One region of the Variovorax sp. J2P1-31 genome, then DNA from elsewhere that is predicted to be linked to it. Evidence: riboswitches for the same ligand, from Rfam matches in the RefSeq annotation. Region 1 holds a riboswitch; each other region holds the start of a gene.

Region 1 (7,903 bases):
GGCCTCGGACTTGCCGCTGCCGTCGGCCGCGATGTCGCGCGCGATCAGCTCGCGCTCGGCCGGTTCGAGCCAGCGCGCGTCCTTCACGCGGTCGTCGAGGTAGCGCCAGACCAGGAAGCCCATCGCCACCGTCGGCAGGCCCTGCAGCAGGAACAGCCACTGCCAGCCCTGCCAGCCGTTGACGCCGGCCATGCTCTGCAGGATCCAGCCCGAGAACGGGCCGCCCAGGATGCCGGCGAAGGGAATGGCGGCCAGGAACAGCGAGGTCGCCTTGCCGCGGCGCGCGGCCGGGTACCAGTAGGTGAGGTACAGGATGATGCCGGGGAAGAAGCCGGCTTCGGCCGCGCCGAGGAAGAAGCGGACCAGGTAGAAGGACATCGGCGTGGTCACGAACATCGTGCCGGCCGACAGCAGGCCCCAGGTCACCATGATCCGCGCGATCCAGCGCTTGGCGCCGACCTTGTGCAGGATCACGTTGCTCGGCACCTCGAACAGGAAGTAGCCGACGAAGAAGATGCCCGCGCCCAGGCCGTAGACGGCCTCGCTGAACTGCAGCGCGTCCTGCATCTGCAGCTTGGCGAAGCCGACGTTGACGCGGTCGAGGTAGGCGACGATGTAGCAGACGAAGAGCAGCGGGATCAGCCGCCAGCTGACTTTTCGGTAGACCGCGTCGGCGGCGAGGGAGGTGCCGGCGCCCGAGGCGGGGCGCGGCATGGCAGAGGTGTTCATGGAGAAGGTCCCGGGTGGCAACCGGGCATGTTCTCACGCCCGGCGATGCGCGAATGGTCGCGCGCGCACCGCCGTCGGCCGCAGCGGGTTAACGCGGAAAATTCATAGCGATTGGCGAAGCACGCATCTCGCGCCGAGATGGCTCAGGCCGCGCCGCCGCGCCGCTGCGGCGCCAGCACGGGCGCCACGACGGTGCGTGCCGGGGTCGGGCCGCAGAAGGCGAAGTCGACCTCGGGCCGCCGGCCCGACATCAGCTCGGCCAGCGCGCGGCCCGAGCCGCAGCCGTGCGTCCAGCCCAGCGTGCCGTGGCCGGTGTTGAGGAACAGGCCCTCCACCTTGCTGCGGCCGATGTAGGGCACGTTGCCCGGCGTCGCGGGGCGCAGCCCGGCCCAGTAGCTCGCGAGCTCGGGCCGGCTCACGCCCGGGAAGATATCGAGCGTGCGGCGCACGATGGCCTCGCAGCGCACCGGGTTCAGCGACAGGTCGTAGCCGTTGAGCTCGGCCGTGCCCGCGATGCGCAGCCGGTCGCCGAAGCGCGAGAAGACCAGCTTGTGCTCGTCGTCGGTCAGGCTCACGCTGGGCGCCCTGGCGGCATCGAGGATGGGCAGCGTCGCCGAGTAGCCCTTGGCCGGGTAGATGTCGAGCGGCACGCCCGCGCCGCGCGCGAGCTGCGCACTGAAGCTGCCCAGCGCGAGCACATAGGCATCGCCCTGCACCACCTCGTACATGCCGCTCTCGCTCGCGATCTCCACGCCGCGCATCGCGCCGCCCTCGGTGCGCAGCCGCTGGATGCGCACGCCGTAACGGAACTGCACGCCCTGCTCGGCCGCCTTCTGCGCCAGGCCGGTGGTGAACTTGTGCACGTCGCCCGATTCGTCGGCGCTGGTGTAGGTGGCGCCGGCCAGCCGCGGGCGGATTGCGGCCATGGCCGGGTCGATGCGCACCACCTCGTCGGCATCGATCACCTGCCGCTCGCAGCCCAGCTCGCGCATGATGCGCGCGGGTTCGAGCGCCAAGTCGAACTCTTTCTGGCTGGTATAGAAGTGCAGGATGCCCTTCGTCAGGTGGTCGTATTCGATGCCGGTGTCGCGGCGCAGCTGCTGCAGGCTGTCGCGGCTGTAGGTGCCCAGGTTGAGCAGCTGCACCATGTTGCGGGTCGAGCGCTTCGCGCCGCATTCGCCCAGGAACTTGAGGCCCCACAGCCATTGCGCGGGGTCGGCGCGCAGCCGGAACAGCAGCGGCGCATCTTCCCGGCCCAGCCATTTCAGCAGCTTGAACGGCGCCGAAGGATTGGCCCAGGGCTCGGCATGGCTCACCGAGATCTGGCCGCCGTTGCCGAAGCTGGTCTCGCGCGCCGCGCCGGCATTGCGCTCCAGCACGGTCACGTCATGGCCGGCCTGCCGCAGGTACCAGGCGGTGGCGACGCCGATCACGCCGGCACCCATCACGATCACTTTCATCATCATCTCCAGTTCAAAACGCAAAAGAAAAAGGGCCGGCGACCAGGATTGGTCGTCGGCCCCACTGTCCTTTTGCCTGAGAGATTCACCGCGCCCTGCGACGCGGTTTGCACCTTCGGCGGCGGCTCGGCATGACGCCGGCAGCACTCTCCAGTTTGATGATGAATCCAGTACGGGACCTGAGCGTTTCGGGGTTGCGCCTTCGGTAGAACGAACCTCGCGGCCCGTCGCTTCTCCTGGATGGCTCGATTATCCGGGCATTGCGCCTCGGCTGGCAACCGCGCGGGCTTCACACCACGATCGGCGGGCCCAAAGAAAACGGCCCCGAAGGGCCGTCGTCATCATGCTGCGAACAGCAATTACTTCTTGGCGGCAGCCTTCTTGGCCGGTGCCTTGGCGGGAGCCGCAGCGGCCTTGGCCGGCGCCTTGGCGGGTGCGGCAGCCTTCACGGGCGCCTTGGCGGGCGCCTTCGCAGGAGCGGCGGCAGCCTTCTTGGCCACGGGTGCGGCAGCGGGCTTGGCGGCCGGCTTCGCTGCGGGCTTGGCAGCCACGGCAGCCTTCTTGGGTGCGGCGGCCGGCTTCACGGCGGCGACCTTGTCGGCCTTGCGCTTGGCGGCCTTGGGGTCGATGGCGGCCTTGAAGGCAGCGCCCGGAACGAACTTCGGCACCTTTTGTGCGGCGATCTTGATCTTCGTGCCGGCTTGCGGGTTGAAGCCCGAACGTGCAGCGCGTGCGACTTGCTTGAAGGTGCCGAAGCCAACGATCTGGACCGGGTCGCCCTTCTTGACCGCGGCGACGATGGCGCCGGTGATGGTCTCCAGGATACGGGCCGCTTCGGCCTTGCTGGTGTTGTGGGCGGTGGCGATTTTCTCGACGAGTTCGATACGGTTCACTGAATTTTCCTAAGATGAATTGGCCGTTTCTTTCAACGGCCGCAAGGCCTGATACGGCTGCAATGCGGCGCGGAGTGTAGCCGGAGCCGCAGCGGTGCTGCGGAAATCGCCTTCCATGCACCCCTCGAACTCGCCCGGATTCATGCACTCTCCAGACCGCCCATGCCCCGGCGACCCCTCTGGAAAGTACCCTCGGATGGCCATGCCCGTCCATCGCACCCGTGTGGCATCGCCGCCGATGCAACGCATGCGCATCGGGCGCCGGCGCCACGGATGGCGCGCGAACGGCACGGTCGACATCACGCTTCATCGCTCCCCAAGCCCATCCTGGCGCCGCGTCGGCAGGGTCATGCAGCCGACCCGGGACCGCGGCAACCGCCTCGGCCTCAGCACTCCACGATGTTCACCGCCAGCCCGCCGCGCGAGGTTTCCTTGTACTTGGTCATCATGTCGGCGCCGGTCTCGCGCATGGTCTTGATCACCTGGTCGAGGCTCACGTGGTGCACGCCGTCGCCGTACAGCGCCATGCGCGCCGCGTTGATGGCCTTGACCGAGGCCACGGCGTTGCGCTCGATGCAGGGGATCTGCACCAGGCCGCCCACCGGGTCGCAGGTCAGGCCCAGGTGGTGTTCCATGCCGATCTCGGCCGCGTTCTCCACCTGCGCGGGGCTGCCGCCCAGCACCGCGCAGAGCCCGGCCGCGGCCATCGAACAGGCCACGCCGACCTCGCCCTGGCAGCCCACCTCGGCGCCGGAGATCGAGGCGTTCTCCTTGTAGAGCAGGCCGATGGCCGCGGCGGTCAGCAGGAAGTCGACGACGCCGCGCTCGCTGGCACCGGGCACGAAGCGCATGTAGTAGTGCAGCACCGCGGGCACGATACCGGCCGCGCCGTTGGTGGGCGCGGTCACCACGCGTCCGCCCGCGGCGTTCTCCTCGTTGACGGCCAGCGCGAACACGTTGACCCAGTCGATGACCGTGAGCGGATCGGCCATGGCCCCGCGCGGGTCGCCCAGCCGCCGGACCAGCGCCGCGGCCCGGCGCCGGACGCGGAACGGGCCGGGCAGCACGCCGTCGGTGCGGCAGCCGCGCTCGACGCAGGCCTGCATCGTCCGCCAGATCCGCAGCAGGCCGGCCTCGGTCTCTTCATCGCTGCGCCAATGGCGCTCGTTGCGTCGCATGACGTCGCCGATGCTGCAGGCGTGCTGCGCGGTCAGCCGCAGCAGGTCGGCCCCGCTGTGGAAAGGCCATTCGAGGATCTCGGTGTCCGGCGCGATCGCCTTCTGCCGCGACCCGTCGACGGCCACGGTCTCGCTGACGACGAAGCCGCCACCCACCGAGTAGTAGGTCTTCTCCAGCAGCGGCTGCCCCGCGCCGTCGAGGGCCGTGAAGCGCATGCCGTTGGGATGGAAGGGCAGCGCCTTGAGGCCGTAGAGCAGCAGGTCGGTCTTCTCGTCGAGCGCGATCGCATGGACGCCCGCCAGTGGCAGCGACCGGCGCGCGCGGATGTCGGCCAGCAGCGCGGGCACGGCATCCACGTCGACGCTGTCGGGCTCTTGGCCGGCCAGGCCCAGCAGCACGGCGACGTCGGTGCCATGGCCCTTGCCCGTCGCCCCCAGCGAGCCGAACATCTCCGACACGACGCGCTGCACGGCGCCCAGCAGGCCTGCGTCTTCCAACGCCTTCGTGAACAGGCGCGCGGCCCGCATCGGGCCCACCGTGTGCGAGCTCGAGGGCCCGATGCCGATCTTGAAGAGGTCGAAAACGCTGACTGCCACAGTGGGATCCGTTCAGGGGTGGAGGGACGGTGAACGCGGCGATGCTAGGCCTTCCGTCCGATCAATACCATTGATCATTTCTTTGGATATATTCAAGCAATTCTTAACATTGACGGGCCTGCCATGGACTTCGCACGACTCAGGGCGCTGCGGGAACTCTCGAACCGCCAGACCATGACGGCGGTGGCCGACGTGCTGTGCCTGACGCCGTCGGCGGTCTCGCAGCAGCTCGCCCAGCTCGAAGCCGAGGTCGGCGTGCCGCTGACCGAGCGGCGCGGCCGGGGCGTGAAGCTCACGCATGCGGGCGAGGTGCTGGTGGGCCATGTCGAACGCGTGCTCACCGTGCTGGACGAGGCGAAGTCGGAGCTCGCGCAGATCCGCGAGGAGATCGCGGGCACCTTGCGCGTCGCTGCCTTCGCCACCGCCGCGGCCGCGCTGCTGCCGCCCGTGATCCAGGCGCTGCGCGCGGCCTACCCGCGGCTGCAGGTCACGCTGGTCGAGATGGAACCCGCCGAAGGGCTGGCGGCGCTGGGCTCGTGGAGCACCGACATCGCGATCGTCGACGACCTCGGCGGGCGCCCGGCCCGCGGCGGCCAGACGGTGAAGCATGTGCCGCTGATCGACGACGAGCTGCACGTCATCCTGGCCACCGGGCACCGGCTGGCGCGCAAGAAGACGCTGGGGCTGGCCGAACTCAAGGACGAGGAATGGGCGCTCGATTCGGCCAGCAGCGTGTACGGCGAGTTCGTGCTGGGCCTGTGCCGGCGCGCGGGCTACGCGCCGCGCGTGAGCGCCGAGTGCCTGGGCTCCGAGATCATCGCGGCCATGGTGAGTTCGGGCTGCGCCGTCTCCATCATTCCCGGCCTGCGCCTGGGCCAGATGCGCGGCAGCTTCGCCGCGGTGCCGCTTCGCCCCCGGGTCCACCGCCACATCTCGGCGGCCTTCCGCCAGGGCGAGCGCACCCACCCGGCGATCCGCGTGTTCGTCGAACAGCTGCTGCGCACGGCGAAGTCGCTGCGAGCTTGAGCGCGCGCCGGAAGGCTCAGGGGTAGCGGGCCAGCGCCTGCCGGTCGGTCACGGTGATGTAGCCGTAGCCGCGCTGGATCAGCCCCGCCGATGCGAGCTCGTTGAGCGCGGTGTTCACGCGCTGGCGCGAGACGCCCACCAGCAGGCCGATCTCCTCCTGGTTGATGTGCAGGGTCGAGTCGGTGTTGGGGTAGAGCACCGGATGGAACAGGCTGGAGATGCCGCGCGCCACGCGCGCCGTGGGTTCGAGCAGGCGGTCGAACTTCACCATCGCGATGAACTGGCCCAGCCGCTCGTTGAGGTGCGAGAGCATGAAGTGGTTGAAGGGGATGCTGCGCTCGAGCAGCCAGGAGAAGGTGCCCCGCGGCAGGTGCACCGTGACCGTCGGGCGCGTGGCCATGATCTCGTACTTGCGGTGCTCGGGCTTGAGCAGCGAGCCCTCCCCGATCCAGCCGCCGGCCGCCACGCCGGTGAACATCACCAGCCGGCCGTCGGCGGTGGTGTCCTGCACGCGCAGGAAGCCTTCGAGCACGCCGATCCAGCTGTCGGCGATCTCGTCGCGCTGGCACACCGAGGCATGCGCCTCGTGCTGCTTGACGTAGAGCGCGTCGAAGGCCCGGGTGCACTCCGCGTGGGTCAGCGCGCGCGGCCAGATGCAGCGTTCGAAGAAGGGACGGAGTTCCCGTGGAGGGGGCATGGGAAGAGCGTGTTCGACGTAGGGTGGGCGGCGGGCCGCGATCGGCTGAATGTAGAGCACCGGACCGCGGCCCGGTGCCCGCCGACTCAGAACGATGTCGAGACCGGCACCGCGGGCAAGGGCTGCCCGCCCGGTCCGGCGCGGAAGCTGGTGGGCGCCCAGGCGACCTGGCCCACGCCTGGCTTGCTCCAGTCGCACACGCCATCGGTGAACACCGCACGCAGCCGCGCCTGCTGCCCGGACGTGAAGGGGGCGCTGCCGTAGTCGGCGGACGCGAAGTCCAGCGGCTTGAGCTGGCACTTGAACACGTCCTCCGACAGCGGCCCGCCCGACACGATGCGCGGCGATTCATAGGGCTTGACCGCGCAGGCCGCGCTGCCGAAGCCCACGTCCACCAGTTCGGCATCGGTGGTCCCGGCCGTCGCGATGCAGAAGTCCACCGCATCGCGCGGCTTGTGGCGCAGCACCTTGGCCGGCTTGGCGTCCGCCGACCTGTCCTGCTCGATGGCGGCGAGCCAGCGGTCCATCGCGCGGAAGGCCTTGCGGCCCAGGGCCGTCCCGTCGCCGTAGTACGACGCGCTACCGAACATCACGTGGTTGCCGTGGCCGCCGTTGGCCGCGTCGAGCCGCGCACGCTGCGAATACGAGCGCCAGGCCATGTGGATGTCGGGTCCCATCTCCGGGCGCAGGTCGATGATCGGCACCTGCGCGAGGTTCCGGCCTACGCTCACCAGGCCGCTCTTGTAGAAGGGCACCATCGCCGTCGGCGACACCCGGGCCCGCGGCGCGGGGATCGTCGGCGCCAGGGCCGAGCCGCCGGACCAGACCATGTCCAGGTCGTAGCTGCCCACGCCCTCGTTGAGCGCGACGAACTCCTCGGGCGTGATCGCGCCGGCCTGCAGCGCCTTGAGCCCGTACTGGACCCCGGCGTTGTCGTAAGGCAGGTTGGGCTTCACCGTGCGGTCGGTGTCGGTGACGGTGCCGACCACCGGCGTCAGCACGTCGTGGATCGAGCAGCGCACGCCGGTCGGCCGCAGGCGGGGGTCGTAGACGATGCCCGCGGGGAAGCCGCTGCCGCAGTTGTCGGGCAAGCTCGGGTCCTGCGGATTGATGAAGGACAGCGCCCAGGTGAGGCAATGGATGGGGCTCGGGTGGCCGTTCACCGCGGCCCGCGCCGCGGGGCTCAGCGCAGCACCCGCGGGCGTGGCGTAGTAGTGGGTCAGCATGCCGCACTCGCGCGTCTCCATCCAGGTGCTCACCGCATCGGGATAGCTGACGCCGGTCTGCAGGCCGTCGAGCAGGCCGGGCATTACCGAGGCCGGC
Region 2 (7,903 bases), on a different contig from region 1:
GCCCGGTCCCTCGGAGCCGATGCCCGCGGTCGCATGGCCAGGCAGGAAGGGCACCAAATCCTCGACCACGCACACCGGGCCCACGCCCGGCCCGCCGCCGCCGTGCGGGATGCAGAAGGTCTTGTGCAGGTTCAGGTGGCTCACGTCGCCGCCGAACTCGCCCGGCGCGGCCACGCCCACCAGCGCGTTCATGTTGGCGCCGTCGACATAGACCCGCCCGCCGTGCGAATGCACCAGCGCGCAGAGTTCCTTCACGCGGGTCTCGAACACGCCGTGGGTGCTGGGGTAGGTGATCATCACCGCCGCCAGGTGTTCGCTGTGCTTCTCGCAGGCGCGCTTGAGGTCGTCGAGGTCGACGTTGCCCTGCGCGTCGCAGGCGGTCACCACCACCTGCATGCCCACCATCTGCGCGCTGGCCGGGTTGGTGCCGTGCGCCGACGAGGGGATCAGGCAGATGTTGCGGCCGCCCTGGCCCCTGGAGGCGTGGAAGGCCTTGATCGCCAGCAGGCCCGCGTACTCGCCCTGCGAACCGGCGTTGGGCTGCAGGCTGATGCCCGCGTAGCCCGTGGCCTCGCAGAGCCAGGCGCGCAGCTGTTCGTCGAGCTCGGCATAGCCCTGCAGCTGCTCGGCCGGCGCGAAGGGATGGATATTGGCGAACTCGGGCCAGGTGATCGGGATCATCTCGCTGGTCGCGTTGAGCTTCATGGTGCAGCTGCCCAGCGGGATCATGCTGCGGTCGAGCGCGAGGTCCTTGTCCGAGAGGCTGCGGATGTAGCGCAGCATCGCGGTCTCGCTCTTGTGGGTGTTGAACACCGGATGCGTAAGGAAGGCGCTGGTGCGGCGCAGGTCCGCCGGAATGCGCACCTCGGCGGTCTCGGCCAGCGTGTCGAAGCGGGGCATCGGCGTGCCGGGCCGCGCGAACAGCGCCCAGAGCGTCTCGACGTCGGCGCGCGTGTGGGTCTCGTCGAGCGAGATGCCCAGGTGCTGCTGCAGCCGGTGGCGCAGGTTCAAGCCTGCGTGGCGGGCGCGTTCGAGGATCGCCGCGGTGCCGTCGCCGCTCTTCACCGTGAGCGAGTCGAAGGCCGTGGCGTGGGCCAGCTCGAAGCCCATCTGCTCCAGGCCCGCGGCCAGCACGGCGGTGAGCGCGGCCACGCGCTGCGCGATGCGCAGGAGGCCTGCCGGGCCGTGGTAGACCGCGTACATGCTCGCGACCACCGCCGGCAGCACCTGCGCGGTGCAGATGTTCGAGGTGGCCTTCTCGCGCCGGATGTGCTGCTCGCGCGTCTGCAGCGCGAGCCGATAGGCGGGCGCGCCGTGCACGTCGACGCTCACGCCCACCAGCCGGCCCGGCAGCGAGCGCTTGAAGGCGTCGCGGCAGGCCAGGTAGGCCGCGTGCGGGCCGCCGTTGCACATCGGCATGCCGAAGCGCTGGGTGGTGCCGCAGACGATGTCGGCGTCCCATTCGCCGGGGGGCGTGAGCAGCGTGAGCGCCAGCAGGTCGGCCGCGACGCACAGCGCCGCGCCGCAGGCGTGCGCATGGCCGGCCAGCGGGCGCAGGTCGTGGACCTGGCCGGTGGTGGCCGGATACTGCGCGAGCACGCCGAAGAAGTCGCAGCTCGCCATCAGGTGCGGCAGGGTTTCCGAGGCGGTGCTGACCTTGATCTCGATGCCCAGCGGCGCGGCGCGCGTGCGCAGCACCTCGATGGTCTGTGGATGGCAGTCACCCGCCACCAGGAAGACGTTGCTCTTGCTCTTGACGCTGCGTTTGGCCAGCGTCATCGCTTCGGCCGCCGCGGTGGCCTCGTCGAGCATCGAGGCGTTGGCGATCGCCATGCCGGTCAGGTCGCAGACCAGGGTCTGGAAGTTGACCAGCGCCTCCATGCGGCCCTGCGAGATCTCGGCCTGGTAGGGCGTGTAGGCCGTGTACCAGGCCGGGTTCTCGAGGATGTTGCGCAGGATCACGCCGGGCGTGTGCGTGCCGTAGTAGCCCTGGCCGATGAAGTTGCGCGCCACCTGGTTCTTCGCCGCCATCTTCCGCAGCTCCGCCAGCGCATCGGCCTCGCTCGCCGCGGGCGGCAGCCGCATCGGCTTCGAGCGGCGGATGGCCGCGGGCACGATGCCGTCGATCAGCTCCTGCCGCGTGGCCGAGCCGATGACCGGCAGCATGCGCGCCTCGTCCGCGGGCTCGATGCCGATGTGGCGGGCGATGAACTCGTCGGCGGTATCGAGTTCGCGCAGGGTGGGGAAGGCGGTGGAGGGCATGGCGGTGGGAGGAAGACGGGAGGGGACGGGTACGGGTACGGGTACAGGACGCAGAGGACGCGGAGGTTTCGCAGAGGGCGCAAAAAGAAATACCAAATTTCTGTTCAGATTTTTCTGCGTCCTCTGCGCAATCTTTGCGTCCTCTGCGTCCGGATGTCCGCTTTCAGCGGCGCATCAGGATTCCGCGGCGAACTTGTCGTAGTCGGCCGCTTCCAGCAGCGCATCGAGCTGCGCCGGCTCGCTGAGCTTGACCTTGAAGAACCAGCCGCTGGCCAGCGGGTCGCTGTTGGCCAGCGAGGGGTCGGCGCGCAGCGCTTCGTTGACTTCGGTGATCTCGCCCGACACGGGCATGAACACGTCGGCCGCGGCCTTGACCGACTCGACGACGCCGGCGACCTCGCCCTGCGCGAAGGTCTTGCCGACTTCGGGCAGGTCGACGAAGACCACGTCGCCCAGCGCGTCCTGCGCGTGCACGGTGATGCCGACGGTGGCGGCATCGCCCTCGGCCGCGACCCATTCGTGGTCCTTGGTGTACTTGATGCTCATGGTGAAAAGACTCCTCGTGGAAAAAATGTTCAGGGGTGCAGAGCCTAGCCGGCTCCGCGGGCTTCAGCCGCGGTAGTAACGGGTCGGAACGAAAGGCAGGGTCGAGACTTCCATCGGCACCGGCTTGCCGCGCACGATGGCCTGGATGCGCGTGCCGGGCTCGGCGAAGGCCGTGGCCACGTAGCCCATGGCGATGCAGCGGTCGGCCGAGGGGCCGAGCAGGCCGCTGGTGACGCTGCCGATGTCGTGGCCTTCGAAAGACTGCAGCAGCGTGCCGTCGCGCACCGGGATGCGTTCCAGCGCGACCAGGCCCACGCGCTTGCGCGTCAGGGTGTGGTGGTCGGTGTGGCCGGCCGCGCCGGTCGTGGCGGCGGCGAGCTGGGCCAGGATCCGGTCGGCACCCGGGAAGCCGCCCGCGCGCGCACCGCCCGCGCGGCGCACCTTCTGGATCGCCCAGTGGAGCGAGGCCTCGACCGGGGTGGTCGTGGTGTCGATGTCGTTGCCGTAGAGGCACAGGCCGGCCTCGAGCCGCAGCGAGTTGCGCGCGCCCAGGCCGATGGGCTGGACCTCGGGCTGGGCCAGCAGCAGCCGGGCCAGGGCGTCGGCGTCTTTCGCGGCCACCGAGATCTCGAAGCCGTCTTCGCCGGTGTAGCCGCTGCGCGTGACGAAGGCCGCGATGCCGCCGATCCGCACCGCGCCGCCGGTCATGAACACGAAGCGCTCGATGCCCGGCGACAGCCGCGCCAGCGTGGCCGCGGCCTGCGGGCCCTGCAACGCGAGCAGCGCGTGGTCGGGCAGGGGCTGCACCGCGCAGCGCGCGCCGATCCGCTGCCGGATGTGGGCGATGTCGGCCACCTTGCAGGCGCCGTTGACGATCACGAAGAGCGAATCGTGGCCTTCGTTGAAGAACATCAGGTCGTCGAGGATGCCGCCCGCGTCGTCGAGCAGCAGGCCGTAGCGCTGCTTGCCGGGCGCCAGGTCGATCACGTCGACCGGCATCAAAGTCTCGAAGGCGGCCGCGGCGTCGGGGCCGACCAGGCGCAGCTGGCCCATGTGCGAGATGTCGAACAGGCCGGCGGCGGTGCGCGTGTGTTTGTGTTCGGCCATCAGGCCGGCCGGGTACTGCACCGGCATCGAATAGCCGGCGAAGGGCACCATGCGGGCGCCGAGTTCGACGTGCAGGTCGTACAGGGGTGTCTTGAGAAGCTGGATGTCGGAGGAAGCAGCCACGGGGCACTCTAAAGGGGCAGTCGAAATCCATGGCTGCAACGCCACGGGCCACCCCTGCTGTCCGCTTTACCTGAGAGATTCGCCCCACGATCGGGGTTTGCTCCTTCGGTGGGCCGCTGCATCGTTTCCGGTACGGCGGCCTCTCTCCAGCAAGGAAACGCCGGTGGTCACCGGCGCCTCGTCAGTCCTTTTGCCTGAGCGTTCGGGGAAACCCCCTGCGCCTTCGGCGGCCCCGTCGCGCGGGGCTCTCTCCTGACCCCGCGAGTGTAGTGGATCGCCGGGGGCAGGGCGGCGTGTCAGTGAACGATGTCGGTGAGCGGCAGCAAGCGGTCGATGCGCTCGCGCAGCGACGCGGCGCGCTCCGGCCCGGCGCTCTTCTCGACCTCGGCCAGCATCAGCGCGGCGATCGCCAGCATGGATTCGCGGTCGCGGGCCTCGCGCAGCGCGTCGCGGATCTGCTGCGCGAGCGCCGGGTCGCGGCGCACGAACATGCGTTCGCAGATGTCGAACAGGAACATGCGCGTGGTGGCCAGCGATCGCTTGCCGTCGAAGGTGTCGGCCGCGCTGGCCGGCGGCAGCTGCACCGCCACGGGTGGCGCCTCCGGCGCCTGCAGGTAGCCCCTCTGCACCAGCGCCTCGATCGCCTGCGCGGCCTCGTCGCGGTTGCTGAACAGCGGGCTGAAGTCGCTCAGCGTGCGCCGGCCGTCGGCCATCAGCAGCAGCGCGCGCTCGCGCTGGCTCAGGGTGCGCCGCCCGCCATGCAGTTCGTCGCGCGCCTTGTCGGTCTTGGTGGGAAACATGGCAGCCACGGCCTCGGGAGAGCAGGGAGCGCAGCATCGCCCGCCGCGGTGACATCCTCGTGAATGTCCCGCGGCCCCGTCGCCTCAGGCCGCGGCGGCTTCGGGCGCGACCGGCTGCGGCGTCCGGTTGCGCATGCGCAGGGCCAGCACGGTCGCGACGCAGAGCACGCACAGCACCGCGGTCAGCGTGACGCCGAGGCCACGCGCATCCGACAGCAGGCCGAACAGCGGCGACACCAGCCCGCCCACCGACAGCGCCAGCCCCAGCGTGATGCCGCTGGCCGTGGCCGGGTTGCGCGGCAGGTAGTCCTGCGCCAGCGTGACCTGCGCCGCGAAGGGCAGGAACATGCTCATGCCCAGCAGCGCGGTGCAGGCCAGGGCCCAGCCGGCCGTCGGTGCCAGCACCAGGCCGGCAAGCGAGGGCAGCGCCAGCAGGTAGCCGGTGCGGATGGTGCCCATGCGGCCGATGCGGTCGATGCGGTCGCCGAGCCAGCCGCCCAGCAGCACGCCCACCGCGCCCGCGGCCGTGAAGCCGGTCAGGGCGGCCGCGCCCTGGAAGCTGGTGCCGTGCAGGTCGCGCGTGATGCGCAGCGACAGCATCGACAGCACCGTGACATAGGGGATCGACCAGCCCACGATGGTGGCCACCAGCAGGCTGAAGGCGCGCCAGTCGTTGTTCGGCTTCAGCAGATGGCTGCCGGCCTGGCGCGCGGCCGCCGCCTTGGCCGCGGACGCGGCACCGCGGCCGGCGTTGGCGACCATCCACACGATGCCCATCGCCAGCGCGGGCAGCCCGAGCAGGTAGCTGCGCGACAGGCCCCCGCCGCCGATCACGGTGGCGGCGAGCACCGGCGCGAAGGAAGCGCCGATGGTGCCGCCCACCGAGAACACGCTCATCGCCTTCTGCGAAGCGCCGCCGGCCGCGCGCGCGGCCACGGTGGCCGGCGGATGGTAGGCCGCAATGCCCAGTCCGCACAGCACCATGGCGATCCAGGTCAGCAGGTAGCTCTGGCTCAAGCCCGCCAGCACCACGCCCAGCGCCGCCACCAGGAAGCCGACCGGCACCAGCCAGCTGCGCGGGTGGCGGTCGGCATAGAGACCGAACAGCGGCTGCACCACGCTCGACAGGCCGGTGGCCGCGAGCATCAGGCCGCTCACGGCCGTGTAGCTGTAGCCGCGCTCCAGCACCATGAAGGGCAGCAGCGCGGGCACGAGGCCCTGGTAGAGGTCATTGACGGCATGGGTGCCGGTGAGCAGCCCGAGTCGGCGCTTGTTCATTCGATCGCTTCTTTCATGTGTGCCAGAGGGAAAAAGGCATCGTAGGAAGCGATGGAAAGATGATCTCGCTACGAATCGGCAAGAATCGTCGCGAAATGGACAAACCGATCCCGCCGCTCAACCTGCGCCCCGAAGAAGGCGAGTCGACCCCGCGCGCCGTCGCGGTGCTGGCCACCGACCCCGAGGGCGACGCCTTCATCCCGCCGCACACGCACCGGCGCGGACAGCTGATCCACGCCATCTCGGGCGTGATGCTGGTGAGCGCCGCGGCCGGCAGCTGGGTGGTGCCGACCGGGCGCGGCGTGTGGGTGCCGGGCGGCATGGAACACCAGATCCGGATGGCGGGCGAGGTGCGCATGCGCACGGTCTTCGTCGAGCCCGGCATGCGCGCGGACCTGGGCCGCCGCTGCCGCGTGATCGAGGTCGGCGAACTGCTGCGCGCATTGATCGTCACGGCCGCCGCGCTGCCGCTGGACTATGCGCCGGGCGGGCGCGACGAGCGGGTGATGGAGTTGATGCTCGACGAGATCGAGGCCGCGCCCGCCTTGTCGCTGCACGTGCCCATGCCGCGCCATGCGCGCCTGGCCGCGCTGTGCGAGGAACTGGTGCGCGACCCCGCGCTGCCGGCCACGCTCGACGACTGGGCGCTGCGCCTGCACATGAACCCGCGCACGCTGGCCCGGCTGTTCCAGCGCGAGACCGGCATGAACTTCGGTGCCTGGTGCCGGCAGGCGCGGCTGCTGCTGAGCCTGCCGAAGCTGGCGGGCGGGGCGTCCATCCTGGCGGTGGCGCTGGCCCACGGCTACGAGAGCCCGAGCGCCTTCACCGCGATGTTCCGGCGCACGCTCGGCGTGCCGCCGAGCGTGTACCTGCGCCGCGACTACCTGGCGTAGACCAGGTCGCGCAGGGCCAGCGAGACCCAGGGCACGTAGGTGATCACCATCAGGCAGGCCAGGATCACGAGCACGAAGGGGATCAGGTGCTTCACGATGCGGTCCAGCGAGATGCGCGCCACCGTGCAGGCCGCGAACAGGTTCACGCCGAAGGGCGGCGTGATCATGCCCAGCGCCAGGTTGACGACCATGATCAGCCCGAAGTGCACCGGGTCGATGCCGAAGTGCACCGCCACCGGCGCCAGGATCGGTGCCAGCACGATGATGGCCGCGCTGGTCTCGATGAACATGCCGATGATGAACAGCGCCGCGTTCACGCCCAGCAGGAACATCGCCGGCGACTGGAGCACCTCCTGCAGCCAGTGGCCGATGGCGTCGGGCACGCCGGCGCGCGTGATCAGGAAGGCGAACAGGCCGGCGTTGGCGATGATGAACATGATCACCGCCGACGACAGCACCGACTTGCGCAGGATCACGTACAGGTCGGTGATCTTGATCTCGCGGTAGATCACCATGCCCACGATCAGCGCATAGAGCACGGCCACGGCCGAGGCTTCGGTCGGCGTGAACACGCCGCCGTAGATGCCGCCCAAAATGATGACCGGCATCAGCAGCGCCCAGCCGGCCTGCCACAGCGCGGGCCCGAAGGCCATGCGGCCCTCGCCGTCGTTCTTGCCCCAGCCCTTCCACTTGCAGTAGATCCAGACGAAGAGCATGAGCGCGAGGCTGATCAGGATGCCCGGGCCGAAGCCCGCGATGAACAGTTCGCCGATCGAGACTTCGGCGCTCACGCCGTACAGGATCATCGGGATCGAGGGCGGGATGATCACGCCCAGCTCCGCGCTGGTGGCCTGCAGCGCCGCGGCGTAGGAGGTCGGGTAGCCGTGCTTGATC
Region 3 (7,903 bases), on a different contig from region 1:
TGTCGTTGGGATGGTCGTCGAAAGCCACGTTGGCCTTGCTGACCCGCCCGCCCAGCCGCGTGAGCGGGCCCAGCGCCAGCACGCCCGGCTCGTAGCCCTTGAACTGCAGCCAGGCCTGGGCCTGCGCGCGCGTGCGGATGGTGCCGGGCTCCATCGCGGCGGCCAGCGTCTCCAGCGCCCACTGGTTGGACTGCTGGTACTTCTGTGCCCAGGCATAGCTCACGATGCTGTAGGCCGGGGTGTGCAGCCGCACCAGGCTGTCGCTCGGCGCTTCCAGCAGCGCCAACAGTTGCGCCTGCACGGCCGGCATGGGCACCGCCCAGGCGGCCCGGTAGCGCCACGGGTCGTCGAGGAAGAACTCGCCCAGGCCCTGGCGGTACACGCCGGCGACGGCGGTGCCGCACTGGTTGAGCTTGTGCGCCACGCGCCAGGGGCCGTCCTCGGTCTTGTAGGCCAGGCCCAGGTGCGACCACTGCAGGCCGTAGCGCGTGAGGTCCTGGCCGGCACGGGCCAGCAGCACGACGCGTGCGCCGCTCGCGTCCAGCGCCTGCGAGGTGCGCTCGGCCAGCTGCATGCCCTTGATCACGTTGTCCGGGCTCGGACGGGCCTGTTCGCAGGACCGTCCCGCATGCGCCTGCATGGGGAAGAGAAAGGCCCCGGCCAGGCACACCACCGATGCCAGCGCCAGGATGCGCAGCGCCGTCTTCAGGTTGCGCCGCCAGCGCGGCGCGCGGGCCTCCTCGTCAAGGCTGTAGAGATCGCTCATCCGCGAATTCACACCAGCCTCTCGTTGTGCAGCAGCGCGCGGCCGATGGCGTTGGGCACGAAGGCCAGCACCTCGCCAGCGGCCGAGAGCACCACACCCGAAGCGATCACGCTGACCGTCACCGCCGTGCCGACCACCATCGAAGCGCCCCCCACCGCGTGGCCCGCCACCCGGACGCTGGCGCGCGCACCGTCGGAAGCCCGCGCCAGCACGTAGGTGATGCCGTCGACCGAGGCCTCGACCGCGACCACCGTGAGCACCGAGCCGCCGACCGACAGCGCGGCCGGCAACGCGACCGATGCGCCGACCGCGCCGCCGGCGGCCGAGGCGGCGCCCACCACCGAGGCCACGGGCATCAGGGACAGTGCTGCCGAGGTTTCGCTCTGCGCATGCACCGACAGGGGAGCGAGCAGCGACACGACGATCGCGCCGGCGCTCATCCAGCTCAGGACCCGTTGTTTGTTCATGAGTGACTTTCGAAAACGAAGAGGAAGGAAAAGGAGCCCGAATGATGGCCGGGCACCGCCCATGGAGGGGCGAATCGATGCACCGGTTCCCCGCCAGGAGGCCGGGAGTACCGATATTCGATACTTTTCGTGAAATACCGCCGGCTCAGAGCGCCTGGAGATCGCTGCGCGTGAAGGGCCGCTCGATGCCCGCAAGCCGGACGGCCATGGTTTCGAGCAGGCCCTGTGTCGGCGCCGGCCGGCCCGGCGACAGGAACAGCAGGGGCAGCAGCAGCCCGCCCAGCCAGGCGACCCAGGGCAGCCGCGGCGGCGCGTGGCGGCGCGCCAGCCCCACGAAGCCGAGGCTGACCGCCATGCCCAGCAGCAGGCCCGCCGCCACCTCGGACACCGAGTGCGCATGCAGGGCCAGCCGCGACACGCCGATGGCCGCGCCCAGGCACCAGCCGGCGCCCAGCGCGAGCGCACGGGCGCGCGCCGAGCCGCGCGCGCAGGCCAGCCACAGCAGCGCCGACCACACGCTGGTGCCGATCGCCGTATGGCCGCTGAAGCCGGTGAAGTCCCAGCGCGCGCTGCCGATGCCCCAGCCCAGGAAGGCCAGCTTGCTCAGCAGGATCAATCCGCTGCCCGCGCCGAAGGCCAGGCACCAGGCGAACGCGGCGCGGCGCCCGTCGCGCGACAACAGCAGGCCCAGCGCGATCAGCAGCGACAGCGGCAGCATCAGCGCGCTGTCGCCCAGCCAGGTGAAGGCGTGCCAGGCGTCCGCGGGAACGGTGTCGAGCAGCCCCGCCATCAGGCCGAAAGCAGCCCGCTCACGCGCGACTGGAGCAGTTCGGGCGTCGCTTCCGCCGCCGCCACCACCGCGCCCACGTGCAGACCGACCCGGCTGAACAGACCGCGGCGGAAGGGCTGCACCATCGCCACGTTCTTGCCCTCGCGCACCTCGACGCGGCTGAAGAAGGAACCCCAGAGGTTGGTCAGCGCCATCGGGATCACCGGCGGCTCGACGCCTGCGGCGCGCGCGCCGGCGAGGATCTTCATGACGCCGCCCTTGAAGGGCTGCAGGGCGCCGTCGCTGGTGATCGCGCCCTCGGGGAAGATGGCCAGCAGGTCGCCTTCGCGCAGCACCTCGACGGCCTGCGCGAACGCGCGCTCGTAGGCCGCGGGGTCGTCCTTCTGCGACGCGATCGGGATCGCCTTGGCCAGCCGGAACAGCCAGCCCAGCACCGGCACGCGGAAGATCCGGTGGTCCATGATGAAACGGATCGGCCGCGGGCTGGCCGCCATCAGCAGCACCGCGTCGATGAAGCTCACGTGGTTGCACACCAGCACGGCCGGGCCCTCGGTCGGGATGTGCTCGTCGCCTTCGATCTTGAAGCGGTAGACGAAGCGCGACAGCACCCAGGCCACGAAGCGCAGCAGGTACTCGGGCACCAACAGGAAGATGTAGAAGGCCACCAGCGCGTTGGCGATGCCGGTGAACAGGAAGATCTGCGGGATGGTGAAGCCGGCCCCGAGCAAGGCACCGGCGATGACCGAGCTCGCGATCATGAACAGCGCATTGAGGATGTTGTTGGCCGCGATGATGCGCGCGCGGTGCGTGGGCTGGCTGCGCAGCTGGATCAGCGCATACATCGGCACGCTGTAGAGCCCGGCGAACAGCGACAGCAGGCCGAGGTCGGCCATCACGCGCCAGTGCGCCGACTGCGCGAGGAAGGCGCCCAGCCCCATCTCGGGCCCGGCCGGCAGGCCGCGCGAGGCGAAGTACAGGTCGATCGCGAAGACGCTCATGCCGATCGCGCCCAGCGGCACCAGGCCGATCTCGACCTGGCGCCGGCTCAGCGTCTCGCACAGCAGCGAGCCGATGCCGATGCCGACCGAGAACACCACCAGCAGCAGCGAGGCGACCTGCTCGTTGCCGTGCAGCACCTCCTTGGCGAAGCTGGGGAACTGGCTCAGGAAGACCGCGCCGAAGAACCACATCCACGAGATGCCCAGCAGCGAGCGGAACACCACGATGTTGCCGCGCGCGAGCTTGAGGTTGCGCCAGGTCTCGCTGATGGGGTTCCAGTTGACGACCAGCTGCGGGTCGGTGGCCGGCGCCCTCGGAATGGCCTGCGCGACGCCACGGCCGACCAGCGCCAGCAGCACGCAGGCCACGGCCACGCTCGTGTGGCCGATCTGGGGCAGCGCCACCAGCAGGCCGCCCGCCACCTGGCCCAGCAGGATGGCGACGAAGGTGCCCATCTCGACCATGCCGTTGCCGCCGGTGAGTTCGCGCGCCGCCAGCACCTGCGGCAGGTAGGCGAACTTGACCGGCCCGAACAGCGTGGAGTGCAGGCCCATGAGGAACACGCAGGCCAGCAGCACCACCGGATCGGCGCGGAAGAAGCCCCAGGCCGCGAGCACCATGATCGCGATCTCGAGGTTCTTCACGAAACGGATGATCGTGGTCTTGTCGTACTTGTCGGTGAGCTGGCCGGCCGTGGCCGAGAACAGCAGGAAGGGCAGGATGAACAGCGCCCCGATCACCAGGCCCGCCATGGCGGGCGGCATCCAGCTGACCTGCAGCTGGTAGGTCACCATCACGGTGAAGGCGAACTTGAACAGGTTGTCGTTGGCCGCGCCCGCGAACTGCGTCCAGAAGAAGGGCGCGAAACGCCGCTGCTTCAGCAGGGCGAACTGGTTGGCGTGGGCATCGGATGCCATGGCGGATGTTGTCATTCGAATGTCCCGTTGGGGCCCCTTAGGCCGGCGAGGCGGCTGCGCGTGGATTGTGCCGCAGGGGCCGGCGGCCGAAGGGCCCGCAGCATCTGCAATGCGGGCCAGCCTGCGCAGGCCGCGGCCAGATGCTTGAGGCTGTGGCCCGACACCAGCTGCCCGGTCGCCTGGTAGATCGCGTCATCGCCCAGCTCCAGCAGCTTGGCCACGCCGTAGCAGCAGATGACCGCGCCGAGCTTCAGGCCGAGCGCGCCCGGCACCGGCCGCAGCAGCGCCAGGCCGAGCACCAGCGCCATCCCGCCGAACTGCAGCACGGCCCAGGGCAGCACGTTGCCGCGCAGGTGGCAGGCCGCCAGCGCCAGCAGCCCTGCCACCAGCATGCCGCAGGCCACCGGCCAGGCGACCCGGCGGCCGATGCGCTCGCTGACCGCCAGCCCGACCATGCCGGCGAAGGCGACGGCCATGCCCAGGCGGTCGGCCGTCAGCCGCAGCGCATCGGGATGCAGGTGGTAGAAGGCCGAGCCGAACGCGGTCAAGACCAGGCCAACAAAGAAAAGCCTGGCACAGCGCCGCACCGCGGCCGTGCCGGCCGACGCCCCGTCGAGGCGGCGCAGCCGGAGCAGCCCCCAGACGCCCAGCACCGCGAACGGCAGGTTGCTCAGCACGTCCATCGCATGGGGCAGGCCCCGCCAACCGCGGCCGTCGGCAAAGCCGGTGCCGGCCATCGGATCGGGCAGCGCGGGGCCCAGGCAGGCGGCGAGCACGCCGAGCAGCAGGGCGGCCAGAAGTACGCGCTCGCGGGGGTCGAGCGTGGCCGGGAAACGGGGAGGCGTTCGGTTCATGGCGCGAATCTAGGCGCCCGCACCCGTGCATTGGCATCGAAAATCGATACGGTCCGCCGATCGCATCCGATCGGTATCGTCTTGCAATACCCTACTGCCCATGAGCACCACCGTCGATCTGGTTCAGGCCCTGAAGAACGAACTCAAGAACGCCCGCATGACCTATGCCGACCTGGCCCGGTCGCTGGGCATGGCGGAGTCCAGCGTCAAGCGCATGCTGGCCAAGTCCGACATGCCGCTGAGCCGGGTCGACGCGATCTGCCGCGCGCTCAAGATGGATTTCGCCGAGCTCGCGCGCCGCGTGGCCGACGCCCAGCCGCTGCTGCGCGAACTCACGCTCGAGCAGGAAAAGGCCGTGGTGCGCGACAAGAAGCTGATCCTGGTCGCGATCAGCGTGCTGAGCCAGTGGACGCTGGAGCAGATCGTCGGCGCCTACCGCCTGAGCGAGGCCGAGTGCATCGCCTGCTTCGCCCAGCTCGACCGCATCGGCATCATCGAGCTGCGGCCGCTCAACCGCTACCGGCTCAAGCTGGCCAAGACCTTCCGCTGGCGCCCGCACGGACCGGTGATGAACTTCTTCCGCGACAACGTGGTGCTCGACTATTACAGCGGCGGCTTCGACGGGCCGGCCGAGGGGCTGCTGCTGGTGCACGGCTCGATCAGCCGGGCGCTGGCGCCCTCCTTCCTCGAACGGCTGCAGCGCGTGGCGCAGGATTTCGCGCAGCAGCACCAGACCGACCAGAAGCTGTCGCCCGACGACCGGGAGGGCTATACGCTGCTGCTGGGCATGCGCAACTGGGAATTCGAGGCCTTCACCCGCCTGCGCCGGAACTGAAAAACGGGTCTGTGGCGCCGATGCCGCATATTCACCCGCATATCTTGATGAGTATCGATTACATATTTATTGAATTTGTCAAGACGGGTAAACTCCTATTTCTGCAGAAAAGAGGGCCCACGGGCCCCACCGCACGCGCAAACTCCCATGAACGCCGAGGTGAACCGCCCTGCCGGTTCGACGACTGCCTCGTTTCGATTCGCCGTCTGAAGAGCCATCGCCCCCGCGCGATGCACCGAAGGAGCAAACCCGTTGCAGGGCGCAACGGGCGAATCTCTCAGGTACCCAGGACAGAGGGAGCGGCAACCTGAACCCCGGGCCGGGCGTGCACGACAGCGTGCGCCGGTCCGCCGTTTGTGCCTTCCCACAAGGAACCGGACCATGCGCGTGATCGTTCTGGGCGGCGGTCTTCTCGGCGTCGCCTCGGCTTACTACCTCCAGCAGCTGGGCCACGAGGTCACGGTGATCGACCGCCATGCGGCGCCCGCCGCCAAGGCTCGGGGCATGGCGAGCGCGCCCTCGCGCCCGCCGCTGGCGCCCCCGCCCGCGCGCAGCCTGTGCCGCACCGCGATCGACGGACTGCGCCGCCGGCTGCACCGCGTGTCCGGCTACCTGACGGGCGTGCGCCAGCGGCCGGCCACGCGCCTGGAACACATGGTGCGCCTGGCCACCTACAGCCGGGAGACGGTGCACGAACTGCGCAAGGAAGCCGGCGTCTCGCAGGACCTGCGCAGCGCCGGATGGATGCGCGTCTACACCGATGCCAAGGCCTTCGAGGCCTTCACGCACAGCGTGCGCCGGCTGCAGGCGCTGGGCTGCTCGCTGCAGCTGCTGTCGCCCGAACAGGCCATCGGCATCGAACCCTCGCTGCAGCACCTGCACGGCCAGCTCGCCGGCGCCGCCTTCACGCCCGAGGACACCTCGCGCGACCCCGCGGCCTTCGCGGCCAGCCTGGCCTTCATGTGCCGCGCCGCCGGCGTGCGCTTCCTGATGAACCACTCGGTGGTCAAGCTGCATGCGCGCGACGGCCGCATCGACCATGTGGAGCTCGCCAACCTCGACGGCGAGCGCAGCATGCTGCGCGCCGACGCCTATGTGCTGGCGCTGGGCACCGGCAGCGTGCCGCACGCGCAGGCGCTGGGCATCGCGATGCCGATGCGCCGCATGCGCGAGTACAGCATCGTGCTGCCGATCCAGGACATGGCGGGCGCGCCGCAGGTGATGCTCAACGACCGCCACGAGCGCCTGCGCATCCGGCGCATCGAGACGCCCGAGGGCGAGCGCCTGCGTGTGTGCTGCACGGTGCGCCTGGCCACCGACGCACAGGACCTGCCCGACTCCACGCATTTCGCGCGCATGCTGGCGCGGGTCGAGACGCTGCTGCCGGGCGTGGTCGACCCGTCGCGCGCCGAGTTCTCCAGCACGCTGCACGCGCGCAGCGCCAGCGGCATGCCGCTGATCGGCCGCACGCCGCTGCGCAACCTGTTCCTCAACGCGGCGCCCGGTGCGCAGGGCTGGGTCAACACCTGCGGCGCGGGCAAGTCGATCGCACGCATCGTGAGCGGGCTCTCGCCCGAGGTGGAATTCGCCTTCGCCAAGGGCTGAAGAAGCCCGGGCGGCGGGCTCAGTCGGTGACGAACACCGTCAGCACGCCGGTGTAGCCGTACACATGGTGGCGGGCGATCTCGCCGGCCGCGAAGAAGCCGGTCAGCGGCACGTCGCCCAGCGCATGGCGCACGATCTGCATCTCGGCGCCCGGCGCGCCGAAATGCGCGCCGCCGCGCCCCGAACAGCTCACGTACACCGCGCCCGCGATGCGGCGCGCCGGATGCGGCGCGGCCTCGGCCTCGCCGGCCGCGACGGCGCGGGCCGTGGCCAGCGTCTGCTCCTCGGGCTCGAGCTCCTCGCGGATCTCGGCGCAGATGCGCATCAGGTCGGCGCGCGCGGCCTGGGGGCTGCGCCGGCAGAAGCTCATGCGCATGCCGGCCTCGGCCGTGTCGGCGATCGCGATGCCGCGGCGCGTCGGGTCGAGGCCGATGATGTGGCGCACCAGCACGTCGGCCCCCAGGTCGCCGGTGCGGCGGATGCCGTCGCTGCCGGCGTCGACCAGGCCGACCAGCGTGGCGCGCACCACCTCGATCGCCTCCTGCGGCGCATCGAGCGAGATCTGCAGGTCGGCCAGCAGCACGTCGAGCGCGGGCTCGCCGTCCAACTGCAGCAGCAGGTTGCCGTCGGCCTCGGTGATCTCGCGCTCGCGGGACACCGGCTCGCAGCC

What was found. A riboswitch is a leader RNA that binds a small molecule or an ion and turns the genes downstream of it on or off. The one in region 1 is predicted to bind glycine.
Region 2: another riboswitch for glycine. It lies ahead of gcvT (glycine cleavage system aminomethyltransferase GcvT); the one in region 1 lies ahead of QTI20_RS16555 (D-amino acid dehydrogenase).
Region 3: another riboswitch for glycine. It lies ahead of QTI20_RS24630 (FAD-dependent oxidoreductase); the one in region 1 lies ahead of QTI20_RS16555 (D-amino acid dehydrogenase).

Annotation. Positions count from the first base shown of each region.
Region 1 covers NZ_JASZYA010000002.1:1,160,849-1,168,751, reverse strand. Annotated here, with positions in the region: gene QTI20_RS16560 (MFS transporter) at 1-729, opposite strand, end outside; gene QTI20_RS16555 (D-amino acid dehydrogenase) at 873-2,189, opposite strand; glycine riboswitch at 2,244-2,353, opposite strand; gene QTI20_RS16550 (HU family DNA-binding protein) at 2,549-3,082, opposite strand; gene QTI20_RS16545 (L-serine ammonia-lyase) at 3,469-4,857, opposite strand; gene QTI20_RS16540 (LysR family transcriptional regulator) at 4,981-5,883, shown strand; gene QTI20_RS16535 (Crp/Fnr family transcriptional regulator) at 5,900-6,580, opposite strand; gene QTI20_RS16530 (DUF6351 family protein) at 6,667-7,903, opposite strand, start outside.
Region 2 covers NZ_JASZYA010000001.1:2,365,894-2,373,796, reverse strand. Annotated here, with positions in the region: gene gcvP (aminomethyl-transferring glycine dehydrogenase) at 1-2,262, opposite strand, end outside; gene gcvH (glycine cleavage system protein GcvH) at 2,437-2,808, opposite strand; gene gcvT (glycine cleavage system aminomethyltransferase GcvT) at 2,872-4,038, opposite strand; glycine riboswitch at 4,086-4,198, opposite strand; glycine riboswitch at 4,219-4,295, opposite strand; gene QTI20_RS11005 (hypothetical protein) at 4,335-4,838, opposite strand; gene QTI20_RS11000 (MFS transporter) at 4,923-6,116, opposite strand; gene QTI20_RS10995 (AraC family transcriptional regulator) at 6,212-7,009, shown strand; gene QTI20_RS10990 (TRAP transporter large permease) at 6,997-7,903, opposite strand, start outside.
Region 3 covers NZ_JASZYA010000003.1:1,012,349-1,020,251, forward strand. Annotated here, with positions in the region: gene QTI20_RS24600 (DUF2145 domain-containing protein) at 1-640, opposite strand, end outside; gene QTI20_RS24605 (hypothetical protein) at 775-1,233, opposite strand; gene QTI20_RS24610 (phosphatase PAP2 family protein) at 1,379-2,023, opposite strand; gene QTI20_RS24615 (MFS transporter) at 2,023-3,954, opposite strand; gene QTI20_RS24620 (hypothetical protein) at 3,951-4,793, opposite strand; gene QTI20_RS24625 (helix-turn-helix domain-containing protein) at 4,894-5,628, shown strand; glycine riboswitch at 5,825-5,932, shown strand; gene QTI20_RS24630 (FAD-dependent oxidoreductase) at 6,010-7,233, shown strand; gene QTI20_RS24635 (FIST signal transduction protein) at 7,253-7,903, opposite strand, start outside.